DNA from 3 places in the Serpentinicella alkaliphila genome. Region 1 is predicted to be linked to each of the others. Evidence: riboswitches for the same ligand, from Rfam matches in the RefSeq annotation. Region 1 holds a riboswitch; each other region holds the start of a gene.
The links. Region 1 has a riboswitch for S-adenosylmethionine ahead of HZR23_RS01660 (hypothetical protein). Riboswitches for the same ligand answer to the same signal wherever they lie in the genome.
Positions count from the first base shown of each region.

Region 2: another riboswitch for S-adenosylmethionine. It lies ahead of HZR23_RS13815 (trans-sulfuration enzyme family protein); the one in region 1 lies ahead of HZR23_RS01660 (hypothetical protein).
Region 3: another riboswitch for S-adenosylmethionine. It lies ahead of HZR23_RS04505 (homocysteine synthase); the one in region 1 lies ahead of HZR23_RS01660 (hypothetical protein).

Region 1 is NZ_CP058648.1:298,946-307,109, reverse strand. Features, by position in the region: gene HZR23_RS01680 (sensor histidine kinase) at 1-751, shown strand, start outside; gene HZR23_RS01675 (response regulator) at 748-1,383, shown strand; gene HZR23_RS01670 (FAD-dependent oxidoreductase) at 1,522-2,922, shown strand; gene HZR23_RS01665 (L,D-transpeptidase family protein) at 3,035-3,877, shown strand; SAM riboswitch class I at 3,945-4,053, shown strand; gene HZR23_RS01660 (hypothetical protein) at 4,161-4,853, shown strand; gene HZR23_RS01655 (homocysteine S-methyltransferase family protein) at 4,866-7,262, shown strand; gene HZR23_RS01650 (methylenetetrahydrofolate reductase) at 7,284-8,153, shown strand.
Region 2 is NZ_CP058648.1:2,697,067-2,705,230, reverse strand. Features, by position in the region: gene nifU (Fe-S cluster assembly scaffold protein NifU) at 1-326, shown strand, start outside; gene HZR23_RS13830 (PRC-barrel domain-containing protein) at 405-971, shown strand; gene HZR23_RS13825 (hypothetical protein) at 1,012-1,170, shown strand; gene HZR23_RS13820 (AI-2E family transporter) at 1,309-2,541, shown strand; SAM riboswitch class I at 2,608-2,708, shown strand; gene HZR23_RS13815 (trans-sulfuration enzyme family protein) at 2,780-3,934, shown strand; partial or broken gene HZR23_RS17330 (transposase) at 4,053-4,369, opposite strand; gene HZR23_RS17325 (IS110 family transposase) at 4,528-5,052, opposite strand; gene HZR23_RS17320 (hypothetical protein) at 5,062-5,214, opposite strand; gene HZR23_RS13805 (trans-sulfuration enzyme family protein) at 5,510-6,670, shown strand; gene alaS (alanine--tRNA ligase) at 6,830-8,164, shown strand, end outside.
Region 3 is NZ_CP058648.1:907,549-915,712, reverse strand. Features, by position in the region: gene HZR23_RS04525 (methionine ABC transporter permease) at 1-201, opposite strand, end outside; gene HZR23_RS04520 (methionine ABC transporter ATP-binding protein) at 182-1,216, opposite strand; gene HZR23_RS04515 (MetQ/NlpA family ABC transporter substrate-binding protein) at 1,237-2,058, opposite strand; gene HZR23_RS04510 (iron-containing alcohol dehydrogenase family protein) at 2,089-3,180, opposite strand; gene HZR23_RS04505 (homocysteine synthase) at 3,223-4,506, opposite strand; SAM riboswitch class I at 4,639-4,747, opposite strand; gene cysK (cysteine synthase A) at 4,833-5,765, opposite strand; gene HZR23_RS04495 (RrF2 family transcriptional regulator) at 5,804-6,238, opposite strand; gene HZR23_RS04490 (metal-sensitive transcriptional regulator) at 6,402-6,686, shown strand; gene HZR23_RS04485 (heavy-metal-associated domain-containing protein) at 6,698-6,913, shown strand; gene mltG (endolytic transglycosylase MltG) at 6,932-7,963, opposite strand; gene HZR23_RS04475 (TVP38/TMEM64 family protein) at 8,086-8,164, shown strand, end outside.

The DNA.
Region 1 (8,164 bases):
ATTCGGGTTTCCAGTTGAATTAGGTAGGGCCTTATCCGCTCTTGCTATTACAATACTATTTATATCAATTATTGATTTAATTAAGTGGGAGTCTAATGAAATAATGACAAAACTATCTAAACAAAATATTATTAGCGACGAAAGAAAGAAATTAGGCCAGGAACTACACGATGTAGTTATACAGAATCTATTTGCTACAGGCCTTCATATTGAGAATATAATTGAATCAGTCGAAGTAGAGCAACAAGTAAAGGATTTGCTATTAGTTAAAGAAAACCTTAATTATACAATAGAGCAGGTAAGAGGTTTTATCAAGGAGTTTTCATCTAAGAGTGACAGTATTGAAGGGCTATATATAAAGCTACAGGATATGATTGTAAAATATGAGAGTATTACAGGTATTTCAATTAAACTTAATTTTGAAATCTCAGATATTATTATTAATGATATTTCAGCCCTAAAACTAACCCAATTATACTATATTGTCCAGGAAGCTGTGAGTAACTCTATAAAGCATTCTGATGCATCTATAATTGAAATATCAATTACTCCTAAGGCAAAACAAATTATTGCGCTTATCAAAGACAATGGTAAAGGTTTTGATGTAGATAAGGTTTTTTCAGAAAACTGTTATGGTTTAATAACTATGAAAGAAAGGGCTATATCTATAAGCAGTAAATTAATAATAAATAGTAGTAGCAGGGGAACAGAAGTGATACTAAACATTCCAAGGGGAGCGAACTTATTATGAGTGATATAACAAAGATACTTTTAGTTGATGACCACGCGGTTGTAAGATGGGGCATTAAATCTGTTATTGAAAGAAATCCCAAATATATAGTTTGTGCCGAGGCAGAAACCCTTGAAGATGCTTATGAAAAAGTAAAGGATTTAATGCCTGATATAGTTATTCTTGATTTAAAATTACCTGATGGTGATGGCGTAACAGGGTGTAGGAAAATGAAGGCTATTTTACCTAATGTCAAAGTAATGATCTTAACAGCCTATGGTGATGATCAGATTATTGTAGAGTCCATAAGGGCAGGGGCTGACGGTTTTCTTTTAAAAAATATTGATAGTAATAAGATAATATCAGCTATACATGATGTCTCTTTGGGAAAATCAATTTATGATTCAGCTGTTATAAATAAAGTTATTTCTGCTGTACGTCAGAATAATGAGTTTGATAATGTGCTTTCGAATCAAGAAAAAAAGATTTTGGATTTGATTTGTGAGGGTAAAACGAACAAAGAAATTTCAGAAAGGCTTTTTATTGCTGAAAAAACAGTTAGGAATAATGTTACAAAAATTATGAAAAAAATAAATGTTAATAACAGAACTGAAGCTGCTATATACTGGTCGAGACAAAAGTCCCTTTTCTAAGGGACTTTTATAATTAATAAAGGACATATGACAGTATGACAATAGTTTTGATCATAGTATGATAATTATATAACATATATGACAGTTAATTAACTAACAAGAGTTAGAGTAAAAACTACTTATGGGAGGAATAGTAAAATGAAAAAGAAGTCAGTTTTATTAATATCGTTAATTTTAGTTTTTTCATTAATCGTAGTAGGTTGTTCTAGTAACAAACAACCGGCTAGTAATAAACCAGAAGTTAGTAATAGTGCAGATGTTCTAGTTAATGGTGGCGGTGGGGCTGGATTAGTTTCTGCAATAACAGCAGCAGAAAATGGAGCTAAAGTTATTTTAGTTGAAAAGATGCCTATGATTGGTGGAAATACAATAATTTCTGCTACTGGATTAACTGCATCGGATACAGAATTACATGAAGAAGCAGGAGTACCGTTTACAGTTGAAGATCATATAAAAAGAACTATGGAGACAGGAAATAATTTACCAGATGAAAATCTAGTAAGAATTTTAGCTGAAAATAGTAATGAAGCTTATGAATGGTTAGTTTCACTAGGTTTAAGCTATAAGCTTAATGAAAAAGAGCCATGGTGGATAATTCCATCAGAAGGTCATTTTGGATCTTTATTAGTTGGTGCTTATCAAAAGGAAGCTCAAAGGCTTGGAGTAGATGTTAGGGTAAATACAACGGCAACAGAATTAGTTGTTGAAGATGGAATAGTAGTAGGAGCAAAGGTAGTGGATAAGGATGGAAATGAGTCTGTTATTGAGGCTAAATCTGTAATACTTGCTACAGGTGGTTTTGGTAATGCAACAGATCTTATTGGAGAATACAATCCTAAGTATGCAAATGCTCATAATGTAATGAGTACTGCTGGACCAACGGGAGATGGATTTAGAATGGCAGTAGAACTAGGTGCAGGAACTAGAGATATGGAGTTCCATCAAATGAGACCTTTAGCAACTCCAGGTTACTGGATTAGAGAATCTGTAATAAATGCTGAAGGTGGCGGAGTATTACTAAATAAAGATGGTGTAAGATTTACAAATGAAACACTTAAACCATTAGATTTAGTACCACAAGTGTTAGCACAAAAAGACAGAGTAGGATATGTAATTTTCGATTCTGAAGTTGCAGAAACTAGTAATGGAAAGGCAGCCATTGAAAAGGGCAGAATGATTCAAGCGGAAACTATCGAAGAATTAGCTCAAAAGCTTGAGCTAGATCCAGCAGTTGTAGTAGAATCAATTAAATCATTTAATGATGGAGTTGATGAGTTTGGAAGAGGAACTGTAGGAAAAGTTACTGTTGGGCCTTTCTATGGTGTAGAAGTTAGACCATCGTCACATTATACAATGGCTGGTATTACAATTAATGAAAACGCGCAGGTAACAGATACTAATGGTGTAGCTATTCCAGGGCTATATGCTGCAGGAGAAATAGTTGGTGGACTATACGGTTCAGGACGTGTGGCAGGGAATAATACGACAGAAAACATTGTATTTGGTAAAATAGCAGGAAGAAATGCAGCTTTAAAATAATAATATAGTTACTCCCCTTAAAGTGAGCATTGCTAATTTAGCAATGCTCACTTTATATTTTGTAAACTTTTAAATTTTGTCACGTACTATATAATATAAGGAGGGGTGCGAAATGAAGGTAAGTAGTAGATATTTAAGGTTGCTTCTACCGTACATGGAAGGTCCAGACGTAATGCATGTACAGGAGCGGCTAACAGAACTAGGTTTTTACGATGGACCTATTGATATGATTTATGATGAGGATATATATGAAAGTGTAAAAGCATTTCAGACAGAATATGGACTAAATCCAGATGGAATAGTTGACCCCGATACTTGGAATGCTATAGGCCTTAGTCCTGAGAGACAGTACCCTATACCACCTGAGGGGTATTCAATAGAGATTGATTTAGATAGAAAGGTACTTACTTTAAAAAGATTTACAGAAATTATTAACGCATACAGGGTTGCTGTTGGTGCACCATCTACACCAACACCTGTAGGGGATTGGCAAATTATACAGAAAACTAGAAACCCAGGGGGCCCATTTGGTACTAGGTGGATGAGATTAAATGTGCCTTGGGGTGGCTATGGAATTCATGGAACAAACGATCCTGAATCTATTGGGCAGGCTGCTAGTAGAGGTTGTATAAGGATGTTTAATGAACAAGTAAATGAACTTTACGATATTGTGCCTCTTGGAACACCTGTAAAAATTACAGGAGAGGTTTTTACAGGGAGAATTTTAGACGTTGATAGTTCCCCGGGACCAGATGTATTTGAAGTAAAATCTATATTACGCACACTAGGGTATTATGAGGGTGAGGTTGATGGTGTATATGACCAGGCTACTCAAGAGGCAGTTAGGAATTTCCAGAGAGATTTTAATTTAGTGGCTGATGGAATTACAGGAGTGGATACTTATGATGCCCTAATACTAGCCAGAGATCAATATTTTGATGTTAGAGAGCCTTAAAAAAAGATTTGACTAATATACGTTAATATATTAGAATATTATAAATAATCAAACAATTAGAATTTAATTCTTATCCAGAGAGGTGGAGGGACTGGCCCGACGAAACCCGGCAACCTACATTGATTTCAATGAAAGGTGCTAATTCCAGCAGAACTATAAGTTCTGGAAGATGAGGGAGGATATAAGCTCGAGCTACTTTTCCCTGGGAAAGGTAGCTTTATTATTTATATTAACAAGAGAAAAAATCAATAATACTTAATAGAACAAGTGTGGTGAATAAAAAGTGTCGCATAAATTTAATATTCAGCTTAATAAGGATGAGATATTAAGATATTTAGGTTACAAAAACGGAATGGACATTCCTATACATTTAGATGAGTTAATAGATAAATCTATCAGTAATTCATATGAGCTAATTGAGCCAGTCGGAGAATATAGGACGAGTAGGATTAAAGGGATTAAGGGAAGTAATATTTTGTTTGATGAATTTGATTTTAAAATACATTCGGAGGATATAGCTACACTTCTAAAGGGTTGTGACTATGCTTCAATTTTGGCAGTAACAATAGGTAATGATATACAAAACCATATTGATTTATGTTTCAGCCATGGTGAGTATACAGAGGCATTGATATTTGACGCTATTGGCTCTGATGCTGCGGAACAGGCTACTGAATATGTAAACCAACTCATTATATTAGAAGCTTCGGAACAAGAATATATACTGACAGATAGATTTAGCCCTGGTTATGGGGATTTTACTTTAGATTTTCAAAAACAGTTATTATTAAACCTTAAGGCAGATAACTTTGGGATACATGTAACAGAAACAAATATTATGATTCCAAGGAAGTCTGTTACAGCTATAGTTGGTTGGACAAAAGGTAATAAGATTATTAAAACTAATAATAAATGTAATACTTGTAATAAAAATGACTGTATATATAGGTATGAAAATAGCTGTCTTAAAAGATAAGAAGGATGTGAAATGGTGAAAAGACAAAAGTTGTACGATTTACTTAATGAAAAGATTTTAGTTTTCGACGGAGCGATGGGAACGATGCTTCAGAAGAACGGCTTAACAACAGGTTGCCCTGAAGAATTCAATTTAGATAAAAGGAAAGTTATTAAAAGAATACATAAGGAATATGTAAATGCTGGATGTAACATTATTCAAACAAATACCTTCGGAGCAAACAGAATTAAATTAGCAGAATATAATTTACAGTCCAAAGTAGAGGAAATTAACAGAGCAGCAGTTAAATTAGTCAAGGAAATGGCAGGAGAGGAAGTTTTAGTAGCCGGTGATATAGGGCCTACGGGTAAACTTATGTATCCAGTAGGCGATCTAAGTTTCGACGAGGCGTACGAAGTTTTTTATGAGCAGGCCAAAGTATTAATAGAATCTGGAGTTAATATAATTAATATAGAAACAATTTCAGATATACAGGAAGCTAGAGCAGCAATAATAGCAGTTAAGGATGCTGGGGATGTACCTATTATTTGTACTTTAACATTCAATACTGAGATGAGGACTTTAACTGGTTCTGATCCTGAAACTGTAGCAACAGTTTTAGAAGCGTTGGGAGTAGATATACTAGGTGTGAACTGTGGTTTTGGGCCGGATATGATGATAGACATAGTAAGAAGGATGAGTAGTGTAACGGATAAATATATTATTGCTCAACCTAATGCAGGATTACCTAAATATATAGATGGTATAACTTACTATGATTTGACTCCAGAAAAAATGGCTAGCTACGTTGAAGACTTAATTAATGCCGGCGCCAATATAATTGGTGGCTGTTGTGGTACCACTCCGGAACATATGAAGATAATAAAGGATAAAGTTAAAAATCTTAGACCTATAGTTAAAGAAGAAAAACAATTTACAAAGCTAGCAAGTGTAACGAAAACCTTAATTATTACAGAGGAACTTCCGACTAGAGTAATCGGTGAATGTATTAACCCCACTGCTAAAAAATATTTAGCACAGGCGATTAAAGATAATAACCTTAGCTTGCTATGTGAAGAGGCTATTAAACAGGTAGAGTCTAATGCAAATATAATTGATGTGAATGTAGGGGTAAATCTAACAGAGGAAAGTAGCGTAATGAGAAACGCAGTATATGAAATACAAAGAGTCATTGATGCACCCCTCTCAATAGATACTGTAAATTTCGAAGCGATGGAAGAAGGTCTAAAGGCATGTGCCGGTAAGCCATTGATAAACTCTACTAATGGAGAAGAAAGGCATTTAGATAAAGTGCTAAGACTAGCGAAGCGATATGGTGCAGCAATTTTAGGTCTAACTTTGGATGAAAAGGGTATTCCAAAAAAGGCAGAGGAAAGGTTTGTGATTGCAGAGCGTATAGTTAATAGGGCATTAGAGTATGGATTAAAAAGACAAGATATTTTTATTGATACTTTGGTATTAACAGCAGGGGCTCAACAACAGTACGCATTAGAGACAATAAAAGCTATACAATTAGTTAAGAAAGAGCTAGGGGTAAAAACGGTTTTAGGTATAAGTAATATATCCCATGGGTTGCCTAATAGAGCTATTTTAAATAGCACATTTTTAGGAATGGCATTAAATGCGGGACTTGATATGCCTATTATGAATCCATATATAGATAAAATGTGGGAAGTTATAAAAAGTGCTGATGTTTTAACTGGTAAGGACCTTAATGCAAAAATATTTGTTGAATCATTTAATGATGAAAAGGTTGTAGAAAAAACTATTGAAGTTAATGAAGTAAAGATCATTGATAAGTTAACAAAGGCAATTGTTTCTGGGGATAAAAATAGTGTTCCTTTATTTATAGATGAACTAAAGGCTAATGGATTTAGGGCTTTAGATTTAGTAAATAATTGTATAATTCCTGCTCTTGAAGATGTAGGAAATAAATATGAGAAACAGATATATTTTTTACCGCAGCTTTTACTTTCAGCTGAGGCAGCCCAAAAGGCTTTTAATGAACTTAAAGAGGAGTTAAATAGAAGTACAGTAAGCAATGTTGGAACAATAGTTCTAGCTACGGTAAAGGGCGACATTCATGATATAGGTAAAAATATTGTTTCAATAATGCTACAAAATCATGGGTTTAAGGTTATAGATTTAGGTAAAGATGTGGATTCAGACAGGATAATAGAATGTGCTTTAAAAGAAGAGGCTGATATTATAGGTCTAAGCGCACTTATGACAACCACTATGAATGAAATGAAAATAGTTACGGAAAGCTTAAAAAGTAAAGGACTATCTATTCCCGTTTTAATTGGAGGAGCAGTAGTAACAGAAGAATATGCTAATACAATTGGCGCCTTTTATTCTTCAGATGCAATAGGAGCTGTAAAACAAGCTAAATTAATTATTAACAAGTAAAAGAAAAATGGGGGAGTTTTAATGAATAGATTCAAAGAAAAATTATTATCAAAGCAGTTCTTAGTAACTGTAGAGCTAGAACCACCAAAGGGAATAAATACTGAAAAGCTAATTGAGTCAGTAAATCAATTAAAAGGTATTGTTGATGCAGTAAATATAACAGATGGACCAATGGCAAATATGAGAACAAGTGCAATTGCACTTAGCTATAAGATAAAAAAAGAAACAGATATAGACGCAATTTTTCATTTAACGTGTAGGGATAGAAATGTTATTGCTCTTCAATCAGAACTTTTAGGAGCAGGGGTTCTTGGTATTAACAATTTATTAATATTGACCGGGGACGAACCTAAAAGAGGTGATCATCCTAAGGCAACACCGGTATTTGAAGTGGATTCTGTAGGTTTAGTTGGAATAGTGAATACCCTTAATAAAGGTTATGATATGGCAGGAACTAGTTTGAATGAAAAAACAAATTTTGCTGTTGGGGTTGCAGCCAATCCTACTGCATTAAACTTAAACCTTGAAATTGAACGGCTTCATGAGAAAATAGAAAAGGGAGTAGACTTTATTCAAACCCAACCTGTTTATAATCCTGAAGATTTAGCGATTTTTATGGACAAAATTAAATACTTTAAAGTACCTGTACTAGCAGGAATTCTACCACTTAAAAGCTACAAAATGACTCAACATGTATCAAATAACATCCCAGGAATTAATATACCTGAGTGGACACAAAAAAGAATGGAGTCCGGTGGAAGAGCAGAAGGAGTTAAGATCGCTGCTGAATTGGTTAAAGATTTAAAAAATATATCCAAGGGTATTCACATAATGCCATTAGGGGATACAAATATGGTTATAGAAATAATTGAACAAAGCAAATTAAAATAAAATGGGGCTAT
Region 2 (8,164 bases), 860 kb from region 1:
AGAATGATATTATAGTAGATGTAAAATTTAAAACCTTTGGATGTGGTTCAGCTATTGCAACTTCAAGTATGGCTACAGAGTTAATTAAAGGTAAGTCAGTAAAAGAAGCTTTAAGCTTAACAAATAAAGCTGTTGCTGAGGCTTTAGATGGTTTACCACCGGTTAAAATGCATTGCTCTGTTTTAGCTGAGCAGGCTGTAAAAGCAGCTATATATGATTATGCAAAAAGTAATAATTTACATTTTGAAGAGTTAGAAGGATTCGATCCTGATGAAGACCACGATCATCATCACGATATTGAAGACGAAGTAGAAAATTGTAACTAAAAATGCAGGCAATGCCTGCATTTTTTTTATTTAAAATCAAAAAATACAATGTAGACAGAATAATAAAGAGGGATGCTAATGATTATAAAAGGAAGTGAGCTACTAGGATTAGAACTTAAAAGCAAAAATAATCAATCCTTAGGATATACAGTAAATGATTTAGTAATTGCCAGTAAAGGCAATTATGTAATTGCACTATTGCTTAAGAATAACTATTTGAAAAAAGAGAGTAAAAAAAACTGTAAAATTCTATGCTTCAATAAAATAATTGAAATCAATAATTCTATTGTTACCTTAAATGATAAAAGTATCACAACATTTGAACAGAGGCCAGAGATTTACGAATTAGTTGAAAAACCAATAAAAATGATTGGCTTTGAGGTTTACTCAAATAATCAGGAGTTAATAGGTGTAGTTAAAGATATGATCTTAAATATTAATAATGGAAGAATCATGGGATTAGTATTAAGCGAGGGTCTTTTTGCGGATCTATACAATGGCTATTCAGTTCTACCTTTAGATAGTAATTTGGCTAAATATAATTATGATTGTAATAGGATAATTGTGAATGAATTAATTGAAGAACAAATATTTGATTATGGCGGAGGATTTAAAAATATATTTAGTATAGATAGTGATATTTGACGAAAAATATTATTAACTTTAAAAGAAAGGTGAGTGAAATATGAGAGGAATGTCTTCTAGAGTATTAACTGGTGGATTAATAGGCGCAGCTCTTGGTATGTATGCCATGTCACAAATGAGTCAAAAAGACAGAAGAAGAATGATGAAAAAGGGAAGAAAAATGTTATCCTCTGCAACTAGAGATATGAATTTCTTTTAATTAAAAGGCAGCTTAAAGGCTGCTTTTTAGATTAAAAGAATTTTTGCTGTTAGTATATATTAAAAAATGGGAAGGTTAATAATATAAAAATGAAAATTGTATATTATATTATAGAGAGATTGGAAGGAGGGGGATTACTTGTTCTTCGCTACAATAGAAACTTTTTCAAATAGTATAAGAAATATAACTAAACAAGGGTTTTTAGCGGACTTCTTTAGCTTTATTACACAAATAGTACTACTTTTACTTATTTGTGCACTACTTTACTATTTAATTCAAATTGGAAATAGATATATAGATAGGGATAGACGAGTTAATATAGGAAGAAAACAAGTATTTTATACAGTTGCAATTATTCTTTCTTTAATAGCAATTGTGTTTTTATTTAATATAAGAAATGTGATTTATGAAACTATTTCTCCATTTATATTTGCGATTATATTAGCCTATGTTTTAAATCCAGTAGTTCAATACTTAAATGATAAGGGTATTGGTAGGCTATGGGCAGTTTTATTGGTATATCTAGCAATAATATTAGTATTTATTATCTTATCGATAACTATAGTACCAAAGGTTAGTGAAGAAGTTAAAAGACTAATTGATGTTATGCCTAGATATAGCAATGGGGCTTATGATTATATAAATAATATTTACTCTAAATTTAATAGAAATGTTAATAATTTGCCACAGGAGCTAGATGACGTAAAAGAAATTTTAAGAATGAATATTAATCGTTTGCAAGGTATCGTGTTTGGTTTTTTTGCAACTGTTACTGATTCAGTAATACGATTTTTATCGAAAATAATAGGAGTAATTCTAATCCCAATCCTATCCTTTTATTTCCTAAAGGATAAGGATAAATTTAAAAAGTCATTAATTTTATTAATTCCAAAATCTATAAGAAAACAAACTATAAGTATAGCAAAGGATATTGACTGTATTTTAGTTAGTTTTATTAGGGGGCAGTTAACTGTAGCTTTATTTGTTGGGATTTTGACAACTATAGCTCTACTTATTCTAAGAGTAGAATTTGCTATTATAGTGGGTTTAATTGCAGGCATAGCAAATATTATACCTTATTTCGGACCAGTTATTGGTATAGTTCCTGGTGTTATTTTTGCACTAATGGATGGTCCTATGAAAGCCATTTGGGTTATAATAACCTTCACTATAATTCAACAAATCGAAAGCGGTATAATATCTCCTAAAATTGTAGGTGAGAGTGTTGGAATACACCCAGTGTTTATTATTTTAGCTTTAATTATAGGCGGAAAGTACTTAGGTGTTTTTGGTCTACTTATAGCAGTGCCAGTAGCAGCTATTATTAAGGTAGTATTTAAACACTTTGTTAGACTCATAGCCAGTCATTAAAAATATATTGACTAACTTGAATTAAACATATATAATTTTCATAATATTTAAAATTTTATAAAAAAACTCTTATTCAGAGTGGTGGAGGGAATAGGCCCTATGAAACCCAGCAACCAACACAAGTGTGTACGGTGCTAAATCCTACAGTGCAAACTGAAAGATAAGAGAGGTTAAAAACTCTACTATCCTAAGTAAGAGTTTTTTTATTACAAAAAACTTAAAAGGGTGGTGCTTTAATATGAAATTAGACATATTTACAAATTTAGTGCACGGTGATCTATCATTTGATGAAAGTACAGGGGCAATTAGTTATCCTATTTATCAAAGTGCAACATTTAAACATATAGGTTTAAATCAATCTACCGGATTCGATTATTCTAGGGAAAGTAATCCTACAAGACAAAAGCTTGAAAGTACTCTAGCTATTTTAGAAGGTGGGAAAGCTGCCTTTGCCTACTCCACAGGAATGGCTGCAATTGCAAATTTGTTTAATGTTTTTTCGTCAAATGACCATATTATAGTTTCAAATGATTTATATGGGGGAACATATAGAATATTCGAGGAGTTACTTTGTAAGCAATATGGATTACAATTTACTTATGTAGATACTAGCAACCTAAATGATATATATAATGCATATAAAGAAAATACTAAGGCTGTTTTCATTGAAACTCCAACAAACCCAATGATGAAAATATCTGATATTAAAGAGATATCAAAATTTACGAAAGAAAAAAATATTTTATTAATTGTAGATAATACTTTTTTAACCCCGTATTTTCAAAGACCACTAGATTTAGGAGCAGATGTTGTTGTTCATAGTGGGACAAAGTTTCTAGGAGGACATAATGACGTATTAGCAGGTGCAATTATACTTAAGGAAAATGATGAATTAGCTGAAAGAATTAAGCTAATTCAAAAGACCGTTGGGGCAGTACTAGCACCCTTTGACAGTTGGTTACTTTTAAGAGGAATTAAGACTTTAGGTATAAGGATGGAAAAACAACAGGAAAATGCCTTTAAAATTGTAGAATGGCTTAAACAAAATAAAAATGTAGAGGAAGTATTCTACCCGGGAATACCTGACCATGTTGGCCATGATATATGTAAAAGCCAATCTTCTGGGTTTGGTTCTATGCTTTCTTTCTCTGTAAAGGATGTAAGTTTAGTAAAAACCATATTAGAAGGGGTTAAAATAATTTCCTTTGCTGAAAGCTTAGGTGGTGTAGAGAGCTTAATTACCTATCCGATGGTTCAGACTCATAGTGCTATACCTAAGGACATTTTAGATGCTATTGGAGTTAATGACAAATTATTAAGACTATCAGTTGGTATAGAGTGTGCAGAGGATTTAATAAAAGATTTAGAAAGGGCAATGAGACTAACTATATGAAGTCAAGAAAAATTTCGTATTTAAAGAAGTCATGAAGAAAATAATTTTAAAGACATCTATTACAAAAAAATGCATGACAAACAGAGCAACTCAGTTGCTCTGAAAAAAATAGATTAAATTAGACTTGTGGAACAAATGCAGTATTGTTTTTTAGGAGGTAGTAAATTACCCTAATTAACTTTTTACCGACATGGCATCTGGCAACATTGAAGTGTTTGCCTTCAGAACGCTTTTTGACCATATAATCACTAAAGACTTTATCGCGCATAGCAACAAGTCTAGATGCTTGCATAATAGCCCACCTAAGGTATGTAGAGCCTCTCTTAACCATTGGAGTTTTAGATGCATTGTAAGTCCCAGATTGGTAAGTAGAAGGATCCATACCTGCAAATGCAAGAAGTTTAGTGGGTTGGAGAAACGATCAATATGACCAATTTCAGCTAATATAATGGCAGCTAGAGTATATCCAATGCCAGGAATAGTAATGAGTGGGGTATTGAGTTCTTGTACGACTAATTTAATTTGATTATCTAATGCATCTATTTCTGTTTGTACAGATTGTATGAGGCGAATAGTTTGTTGTAATTCGAAGGTCAGAGAGAGCGATTGCTTGACCCAATAGATTTGATAGCAAGCTCTTTTAAAGCAATTGCTTTCTCTTTGCTATATTTACCTTTAGAGGTCATTCTTATTAGGTTTGTCAACTTTGTCAGATTGCAGTTGTAAATACTATCGGGGGTTGGTAATTCAATTAATAATGCATAGCCGGAACTTTGGTGTATAGACCAAAATAAGCTTGGCAATTCAGGAAAAATGATATCTATTAAGCGACTAACTGAAAGTTTAAGTCTAGAACGGTAACTAACCATTCTATGACGGTGTCTTGTTAGTGACTTTAGCTCCTGAATCTGATATGATACTGGTGAATAGGATTTAGATTCATCAGTAAAGAGCATAGTTGCAATGACCTTAGCGTCGGTCTTATCTGTTTTAGTTTTCCTAAGGGTTTGAGCCTTACGGAAAAGATTAGTAGCCAATGGATTTAGGATGGTGACCTGAAAGCCTTTGGAATACAGATAATTTGTGATATTTGTCTTTGTAATGACCTGTTGATTCAAGTCCTATTTTTACGTTGTTAATACTCTTGGAGTAAGAGCAGAAAGGATAGAAGAATATAGGGTATCAAAACCTTCCTTAGAATTAGAAATACGTAAAGAATTAGTATGAATAACACCATCAGAGTCTAAGATACAAAGAATCGTGTTTAGCTTTGGCAACATCAATGCCCACAAATAACATAGTAATCAACTCCTTAAATATAGTACGCTATGTTTCCACAAACCCTATGTTAAATGTATCCTTGCTATATATAAAACGTCAAAGCGTTATCTAACTAATTAACAAATGAACATAGAGCTGTGGTTATAGCCTCAAAAGAAACAGTCGGCTGTATAGGGACAGCTGCCGTAGGTGAACAAACTAATCCACAGCGCCTATAAAGATTATATAGAAAATAATCTAGAAAGGAAAATGTATAATGACTTCCCCTATGTTTTCATTATACAAGGTGATTATATGAAATTTGGTACGAAATTAATATGTAATAGTGGTAGTAAGGACCCTCATACGGGGGCCTTGAGTCTACCAATATATCAAGCTTCTACTTTTCATCAAGAAGATGTAGATAATATGGGTGAATTCGATTATTCTAGATCTGGCAACCCAACAAGGAAAGGTCTAGAGGAAACAATAGCTTTACTAGAGGGTGGAACCTATGGATATGCCTTTGCCTCAGGTATGGCTGCTATTTCGTCAGTTCTGTTAACCTTTGCAGCAGGAGACCACCTCTTAGTTTGTAAAGATATTTATGGTGGAACCTATAGGGCATGTACTACTCAATTAAAAGATCACGGTATCGAAGCAACCTTTGTTGATACTGAAAACCTTGAAGAAATTAGAAAAAATATAAAAACAAATACAAAAGGCTTATATCTAGAAACACCATCTAATCCTCTACTTAAAATTACAGATTTAAAAGGTGCAATTAACATTGCAAAGGAATTTAATCTCATAACAATGGTGGACAATTCATTTTTATCTCCATATTTACAAAGACCCTTAGAATTAGGGGCTGATATAGTAATTCACAGTGCTACGAAATTTATAGGTGGGCATAGTGATGTTATAGGTGGACTAGTAGTTGTAAATGAAAGAAGTTTGGCTAAGAAAATTTATAGGATACAAAATACTGTCGGTGCCGTACTAGGACCTCAGGATAGTTGGCTTCTTTTAAGAGGTCTAAAAACATTAAAAGTACGTATGGACTATCAGCAAAGTAGTGCTGATAAGTTAGCTAGATGGTTATCCGATCATAAGGCTGTAACTGAGGTATTCTACACTGGACTAGAAAGTCACCCTAATAGAGATATACACTATTCCCAGGCATCCGGGGCTGGGGCTGTATTATCCTTTAAAATGGAATCAGAAAGCTTTACTAAGGCATTTCTTAAGGAACTTACTCTGCCAGCTGTAGCTGTGAGCTTAGGTGGAATAGAAACTATAGTATCCTATCCTGTTAAGATGTCCCACGCGTCGATTCCTGAGGCGGAAAGGTTAAAATTAGGCGTAACTAGTAATCTAGTAAGGGTATCTTTGGGATTAGAAGATATAGAGGATATTATAGAAGATTTTAATAATGCATTTAATAAGGCTTACGAAATAATAAGTAAAAAATAGACAAATAATTTATTTAATCCTAACTAATAGCTATATATTGACAAAATATAGGTTATTCTATATAATGCAAATAAATTGAATGAAAATTTTGTACTCTCTGCCAGCAAAACTGGCCTGAGGGTTTTTGTCTGTTTAAAAATTAGCTAGGAGGCTACAAGCATGGAGAAAAAAGGATTAAATGAAATTAGAAAACTATTTTTGGACTTTTTCGAATCAAAAGGGCACTTAGTAGAACAGAGTTTTCCATTAGTACCATTAAACGATAAGAGTTTACTATTAATAAACTCTGGTATGGCACCACTCAAAGCATATTTTGCAGGTACTGAAGTACCACCAAGAAAAAGAATGGCTACTTGTCAAAAATGTATAAGAACAGGTGATATTGAAAACGTTGGAAAAACTGCAAGACATGCTACTTTCTTTGAAATGCTTGGAAACTTTTCATTTGGAGACTATTTTAAAATTGAGTCTTTACAATGGGGATGGGAATTTGTTACTAAGCACCTAGAAATGCCTATTGATAAACTTTGGGCAACAATTTATGAGGATGACAATGACGCTTACGATATTTGGGTTAATACTATAGGACTTTCCCCAGATAGAGTTGTTAGACTAGGAAAAAAAGATAACTTCTGGGAAATCGGTGTTGGACCATGTGGACCATGTTCTGAAATATATTTTGATCGTGGAGAAGTTTACGGTTGTAATGATCCTAACTGTAAGCCGGGCTGTGACTGTGATAGATATGTAGAGTTTTGGAACCACGTATTTACTCAATTTGATAGAGATGAGGAAGGTAACTACAATCCACTTCCTAATCCAAATATAGATACTGGTGCAGGATTAGAAAGAGTTGCTTGTATTATGCAAGGAGTAGATTCTATTTTTGAAATAGATACTATGAAGCATATACTACATACTGTATGCGAAAATATAAATAAAAAATATAACGAGGATAGCCAAACGGATATATCTATACGTATAATAACTGACCATATAAGATCAATTACTTTTATGATTAGTGATGGTATATTACCAAGTAATGAAGGTAGAGGCTATGTTTTAAGAAGACTACTTAGAAGAGCAGCTAGACATGGTATTTTATTAGGAAAAGCAGATAGCTTCCTTTACAAAGTATTAGAAGCCGTAGTAGCAATGTATGGTGATTCTTACACAGAGCTTAAGGAGAAAAAAGATTATATTAGAAAAGTTATTCAAGTTGAAGAAGAGCGTTTCCAAGAGACTATTCATGTTGGTCTTGAAATCTTAAATGGTTATATAAATGATATGGAAAGTAATAATGAGAAGGTTCTAAAAGGTGAGTATGCATTTAAGCTTTATGATACCTATGGTTTCCCAATTGATTTAACTAAGGAAATTTTAGAGGAAAAGGGTTTAATTGTTGATGAAGAAGAGTTTAACTTAGAAATGAATAAACAAAGAGAAAGAGCTAGAAATGCAAGACTTGGAGAGGATATTGAAGGATGGAAGGAA
Region 3 (8,164 bases), 610 kb from region 1:
TATAATCGAGTTTAATGTAAGATATACAAATTTATTTTCATATTGTTTACCTGGCCTTGTTAGTATTAATAGAACACCTAAAGGCAAGCCAATAATTAATGAAATAGTTATTGTAATTAAAACCATTTGCAGAGTTTCACCTGTTGCTTTAAAAATAACAGGACCCCACCTATCAAAGAAATTAACTAAATTGGAGTACATTTTCAAGCTCATCTCCTTCCACTATAACACCTTGATCTTTCAAATAAATTATAGATTCAGATATATTACTTGTATCACCTTGTAACGAAACTATAATTTTTCCAAAAGGACCTTTTTTTAGTTGAATAATATGCCCTGATAAAATATTAGGAAAAACATTAAATTTCGTAGGTAAAGTAGCTAATAAAGGCTTATCAGCAGAACTGCCTACAAATGATAAAGATACAATTGGTCCCCTTTTCTTTAATGAATCTAATACAGAAGGCGATATTTGTTTAGGAAATAAGCTATTAATGAATTTCTTTGTTGTTGGATGTTTAGGATGTGAGTAGATATCTAATACACATCCTTGCTCCACTATATTACCATTTTCCATAACAGCAACCTTATCACAGATTTTTTGTATCACTGACATTTCGTGTGTAATCAATAAAATAGTAATACCAAATTCTTTGTTTATTTTTAGTAGAAGTTCTAAAATTGATTCTGTTGTTTCAGGATCTAGGGCACTGGTAGCCTCATCACTTAGTATTATTTCAGGTTCGTGGGCTAGGGTCCTTGCAATAGCAACTCTTTGCTTTTGTCCACCGGATAATTGGTTTGGATAAGCAAACTTTTTATCCTCTAGGCCTACAATAGATAGATAATTATCAACTCTACGATCAATTTCCGATGTAGAAAAACCACTTAACTTAAGAGGAAGAGAGATATTCTCATATACTGTTGCGGTTTTTAATAGATTGAATCCTTGAAAAATCATACCGATTTTTTTTCTGGCTTCTCTTAAAGACTTCTCTGTGAGAAGTGTAAGATCTTGACCATTCACAATAACCTGGCCTTTATCTGGCTTTTCTAATAGGTTTACACAGCGGATTAAACTACTTTTACCTGCACCACTATAACCAATAATACCAAAGATTTCTCCCTTTGATATATTTAAAGAGACGTCGTTTACTGCAACTAATGAACTATTTTTAGTTTTATATGTTTTAAATATATTTTTTAAAGTAATCAATTTTATTCACCTCTTCTATTTTACCACCCTGGAATGATAGAGCCTTGGAATCTATCTACAATAAATTGTCTAACTTCTTCAGATTGATATATTGATATAAACTTGTTTAACACAGCATCGTCTTTATTCTCAGTTCTAACAGCGATTACATTAACCCATGGTGCCTCGCCTGATTCTAAGAAAATAGAGTTTTCAGTAGGAACAAATCCATGCTCGATTGCATAGTTTGCATTTATGGCAGCTGCACTTACTTCACTTAATTGTCTTGGAAGCTGTGATGCCTCTAATTCAATAAACTTTAAGTTTAAAGGATTTTCAACAATGTCCTGAACTGTTGCTTGAGCACCAACACCTTCTGCAAGTTTAATTAAGTTTGCAGATTCAAATAAAATTAATGCTCTTGCTCCATTTGTTGGGTCATTAGGTAATGCTACTTTTGAACCTTCTGCTAATTGGCTAATATCAGTTAATTTATCAGAGTAAATACCCATTGGGAAAATTACAGTTTTTGCAATTTCAACTAAATCTAAATTACGTTCACCTTTGAAATTATCTAAATAAGGCTTATGTTGGAAGCTGTTTATATCAAGCTCTCCTTCAGCTAATGCAATATTTGGAATTACGTAATCAGAAAATACTTTAACATCAATATTTAAACCTTCTTTAGCAGCAAGCTCTTTTACTTTCTCCATTATTTCCTCATGTGGACCTCCAGTTACTCCTACAACTAGAGATGTTTCACTTAAAGGTGTAGGGCCCTGTGTAGTAGGGGCTGATTTTCCACAAGCAGTCAAAGCGATAATTAATGTTAATGATAATAAAGCAATTAATAATTTTTTCATTTTTAATCTTCCTCTCATAATGTAATGCAATTAATTAATTTGTTGTATAAAATTTTCTAGATTTACAATAGCTCCTATAATATCTTCTTCTGAGAAGCTTCCTTTCATAAAGTGAATCGATTCTCCAGGAGATAAAGTTGCTTTAGCTAAAGTATTTAGTACTTCTTCTCGATGAACATCTAACCCAATTATATTTAGACTATAGGGAAGATCTAAATTTTTAAAAAAAGGAATTAGTCTTTCTATTTCATCAAATTTATTTTCAAGAGACAATTGTGCCAATATACCATAGGCAACCTTTTCTCCATGAAGCAAAGAGTGTGTTTCGGTGAATTTAGTTAATGCGTTGTGTATGGAATGAGCTGCAGCAATCCTACCGTATTCATCACCAAGACCGCCCACTAATCCACCAGCAACTATAATAGTTTCGAATACTTTTAATAATTCATCCGATAAAAAACTTCTATCTAAGTCAAACAGTGCTCTTTGACTATATTTTAGAAGAACTTCCTGAATAACCTCGGCAGTTTTTAAAGCAAGTTGAATTGGAAGCCTAGGACTCTCAATATGCTTTGTTAATGCAACGGATTCATATAGTTTAGCTAGAGTATCTCCAATACCTGCTTTAAGGTAATTCGTAGGGGAGTTTAGTAGAATTCTTGGTTCTACTAGTACCATCAAATTATTTCTAGGAAAAATAGTATATTTGACATATTCCCCATAATCATTATAAATAACACTTAAAGGCGTCCAAGCAGCGCAGGTAGAAGCTAATGTAGGAATTAGAATAACATCCTTATTTATTTCAAATGCTACTGCCTTTGCTAGGTCAATAACCTTACCACCACCAATACCAACAATAAAATCAAAACCCTTATTTATATATTTTTCAGTTAAACGTTGAATCTCGTTTTCAGAGCATTCACCATTATACCTTTCAAATAAAAGAGGAATTTCTTTAAATTTTGGAAAATATGGCTCTGTAACTGCCCAAGATTTTTCACCATGAAGTACTACACCACTTTTAAATCTATACCTCAATAATAACTCTTCGAGGTTATCTAAAATATTCAATTCACAGGCATAATAGCTTGGAGACCCTTGAACTTGTAAAGTTCCCATTTGTCATCACCTTTCTAAGCAAGTATAAGAAGATACGCAATTTTAAGCTTTATTTAATGCTTGGTCTAGATCATTTATTAAATCCTCAACATCTTCAATTCCAACAGAAAGTCTAATCATATCAGGGGTAACCCCAGCTGCTCTTTGATTTTCTTCGCTTAGCTGTGCATGAGTTGTACTTGCTGGGTGAATAACTAAAGACTTTGCATCAGCAACATTAGCTAGTAAGGAGAAAATTTCTAAGCTATCTATAAATGTTTTACCTGCTTCAACCCCACCTTTTATACCAAAAGTGAATATGGATCCTGCCCCCTTAGGCAAATACTTTTTAGCAAGTGAATGATATTTATTATCCTCTAGGCTAGGGTAGTTAACCCAAGAAACTTTAGGGTGTTTAAGTAAGAATTCAATAATTTTCTTTGTATTGTATATATGACGCTCAACTCTTAAAGAAAGAGTTTCTAAACCTTGTAACAATAGGAATGAGTTAAATGGGCTTATTGCTGAGCCAGTATCTCTCAAAAGCTGAACTCTTGCCTTAATTATATAAGCTAAAGGGCCTAGGTCATGTGCATAACGAATTCCATTATAGCTTATGTCAGGTTCTGTAAATCCAGGGAATCTGCCACTTTTTGCCCAATCAAATTTTCCACCATCAATTATTAGACCACCTATAGAAGTACCATGACCACCGATAAACTTAGTTGCAGAGTGAACCACTATATCTGCACCAAATTCAATAGGGCGGATTAAATATGGTGTTCCAAAAGTATTATCAACAATTAAAGGAATATTGTTTTCATGTGCGATATTAGCAACGGCTTCAATATCAATTAAGTTAATACCTGGGTTCCCAATGGATTCAATATAAATTGCTTTTGTTTTTTCGTTTATAGCCCCTCTAAAGTTCTCCGGATCATCAGGGTTTACGAATTTAGTGTTTATACCTAATTTAGGTAATGTAATTGCAAATAAATTATAAGTTCCGCCATATAATGTACTTGCTGAAACAATTTCATCTCCAACTGACGCGATGTTTAATATTGAGTAAGTAATTGCAGCCTGACCAGAGGAAACTGCTAGGGCCCCAACTCCTCCTTCTAAAGCAGCTATTCTTTGTTCTAGTACGTCATTGGTAGGATTCATAATGCGAGTATAAATATTTCCGGCTTCTTTTAAAGAAAATAAATTGGCAGCATGCTCTGCATTTTTAAAAACATAAGAGGTAGTTTGGTAAATAGGCACCGCTCTGGAACCTGTAGTAGGGTCTACCTGTTGTCCTGCATGGATTTGTAAAGTGTCAAACTTTAATTTTTTCTCACTCATTCTATCTCTCCTCACAAATATATATTTTAACTTCAGAAAACCTGAAAATAAAAACAACCTCTATCATCTTTTTTGAATAGATGAAAGAGGTTGAATATATATTTGCACCAAAAATATAAGATTCAAAAGCCTCTCTCATCTCTCGTTATTTTTAACGCTGGAATTGGCACCTTTCATAAACGAAATTATGAAGGTTGCCGAGGTTTCATTGGGCCAGTCCCTACACCTCTCTAGATGAGAAAATTATTTAATTTATTTGTTAATTAATATTACTTTAAATTTTCAGAAGTGTCAATAAATTATTTTAATTAAAATTTTGCCAAATGTTACTCAACTTGAAAAAGTGTAGTAGATAAATATCTTTCTCCCGTATCAGGAAGGAGTACAACAATGTTTTTCCCTTTATTTTCTGGTCTTTTAGCAACCTGCTCTGCGGCAAAAGCAGCAGCACCAGAAGAAATCCCAACTAATAGACCTTCACTACTAGCAATACGTCTTGTAGCATCAAATGCATCATCATTACTAACTTTAACTATTTCATCAATAATTCCTGTGTTTAGAATAGCCGGTACAAATCCTGCTCCAATACCTTGTATTTTATGAGGTCCAGGATTACCACCAGATAATACAGGAGAGTCGGTTGGTTCTACAGCGATAATTTTAATATTTGGGTTTTTCTGTTTTAAAACTTCACCTACACCAGTTATTGTCCCACCTGTACCTACTCCAGCAATAAATATATCTACTTTACCATCTGTATCTCTCCAAATTTCTTCAGCTGTTGTATTTCTATGAATGCTTGGGTTAGCTGGATTCTCAAATTGCTGTGGCATAAATGCATTTTTTGTCTCACTTACTAATTCTTTAGCTTTTTCAATAGCACCTTTCATTCCTAATGGACCAGGTGTTAAAACTAGTTCTGCGCCTAATGCTTTTAATAAATTTCTTCTTTCAATACTCATTGTCTCAGGCATTGTCAAAATTAACTTATAACCTTTAGCGGCTGACACAAAGGCTAAAGCGATACCAGTATTTCCACTAGTAGGTTCAATTATTACTGTATCTTTATTGATCAGTCCTTTTTCTTCTGCATCTTTAATCATAGCAAATCCAATTCTGTCTTTTACACTTCCCCCTGGATTAAAATATTCTAATTTTCCAATAATTGTAGTAGGAATGTTATTAGCCTTTGCAAAACCTTCTAGCTCAAGCAGGGGCGTATTTCCAATTAATTCAGTAAGATTCTTTTTAATATTCATAAGACCACTCCTATTTATTATTAATGTATTAAAAGTCGTTAAATATAAAACATAAAACTTGAATCATCAAACATTTTCTTATAATCGCTTACTAAGTGCTCTAAAGTTATATTATCAATAAATTCATTGACATTTGCGTCTAATTTTTGCCATAAGTGTATATTTAGGCATTGCTCAATAGTATTATCTAAATTCTGATTATTTATTACAGATAAGTTGCCTTCAAGAGCCCGTAAAATAGAGCCTATAGTAATATTTGCTGGACTATCACCTAATGTATACCCGCCTTGAGCGCCTTTTACACTTTTAACAAGCTTAGCTTTTTTTAAAGGTGAAAATAGTTGCTCCAAATAATTAGTTGAGAGATTTTGTCTGTCAGCGATGACATTAAGAGGTATAAAACTTCCATTAGAGTTTAAGGCTAAGTCAATCATTGCAATTAGACCATACTTTCCTTTTGTAGATATTTTCAAAATATAACACCACCTAAACATACTAAACTTATAAGATTAATAATATAATATGACTTTAAAATGATTTTGTCAATAGTTTTACCAAATTTTATTTATTATATTTATGCATTTGAAATACAGTAGGGGGGTATAGTATAATATATAGAGAGAGAGGTGAAAAATATTGGAAAAAAAGCCTACAGAGGAATCATTAAAAGTTCAAAAATCAATTATAGATCGTTTAAATAGAGTAGAAGGACAAATTAGAGGAATTAAAAACATGGTTGAAAAGGGAACATATTGTGACGATGTTATAAATCAAATAGAAGCATCTAGGTCTGCCTTAGGAGCCATTGAATTAATTTTAATGGAAAGTCATTTTAAAAATTGTGTAAAAGAACAAATTCAGTCAGGGAACGATGAGGCTATGGAGGATTTGTTGAAAATAGTAAAAAAACTTATGAAATAGGAGGAGCTAGTGTGAAAAAGCAATTAATAATTGAGGGTATGAGTTGTGGACATTGTGTTAATAGAGTGGAAAAAGCTCTAAGGGAACTAAATGGAGTAGAGAAAGTAGAAGTTGATCTGTCTAATAAAAAGGCTGTTATACTATTAAGTGAAACTATTGAAGATGCAATTTTGAACGAAGTAATTGATGATGCTGGATATGAGGTAATAGAAATAAAAAATGTATAAGGAGACCTGAGGGTCTCCTTAATTGTTATTAACCATTTGTCTATATTTAGCTACATTTACTTGATGTTCTGCATAGGTTTTACTGAAAGCATGTCCATTTTGTCCTACAACATAATATAGATAATCATGCTCTGAAGGATATAGGGCAGCATGAATTGACTTTTTACTCGGGGCACCTATTGGCCCCGGTGGAATACCCAGCCTTCTATAAGTGTTAAAAGGATGAGGTTCCTCTAAATGAGAGTAAAGAACTCTATTTATATGCTTTTCTCCTCTTCCAATACCATAAATAATAGCTGCGTCAATTTGAAGAAGCTTATTAATTTTAAGTCTATTATAGATAACACCGCTAATTAATTCTCTTTCACTATCATGATAGGTTTCTTTTTCAATTAAAGACGCAATAGTCAATATCTCATGTTGTGTTAAATTGAGTTCTTTAGCACGCTCTAAATATTCCTCAGTAAAAACCTTTTGCATTGTACTTGTCATATGAAGCACAATATCATCTACAGTTTGTCTTTTAGAGAAATAATAGGTATCTGGATATAGATAACCTTCCATTTCATAAAAAAGTTCACTAGTATCAAAATCAAGATTACTGTTTATAAAATGGCGTTTTGTAGACTCTATAAAATCCTCTTTACTTCCAATTCCTGCCCTTTCTATTCTCTCAGCAATTTGATAGACCGTAAAGCCCTCAGGAATTGTAACTATTATAGGTTGCTCCATCTCACCTTCTTGAAGAATGTGAAGTAATTGATTCAAAGAGATATTTGGGGAAATATAATAAGTACCGGGTTTAATTGATCTATCAAGGTTTTGACTCTTTGCTAAGTGCTTAAACCATAATCTGCTCTTAATAACTCCGCTATCATATAGGCCTTCTGCCACAGCATGTAATGAAGAACCAGTGGATACAGTAACTTCAACAACTTCACTATTAGAAGTAACAGAAAAAACGGAGGGTAGGTATGTTAATGATAAAAATAGAATACCGACTAAAATAAGAACAATATAGACAAAATGCTTAAAAATATATTGTTTCATGCGGGACCTCCTGAAAAATAGTAAAACTTATAAATACATTAAATAATTATATCATATAAAAATCCCTTTTGTATAACTTATAATATAATATAAGTGTAATCAAAATAGAAAGGAATTAAAAAATGAATAATAAATTAATAGGAAAGTGGTTAAAACCAACCATAGCTCTAGCAGTTATAATAGTACTTTATATTTTTTTAT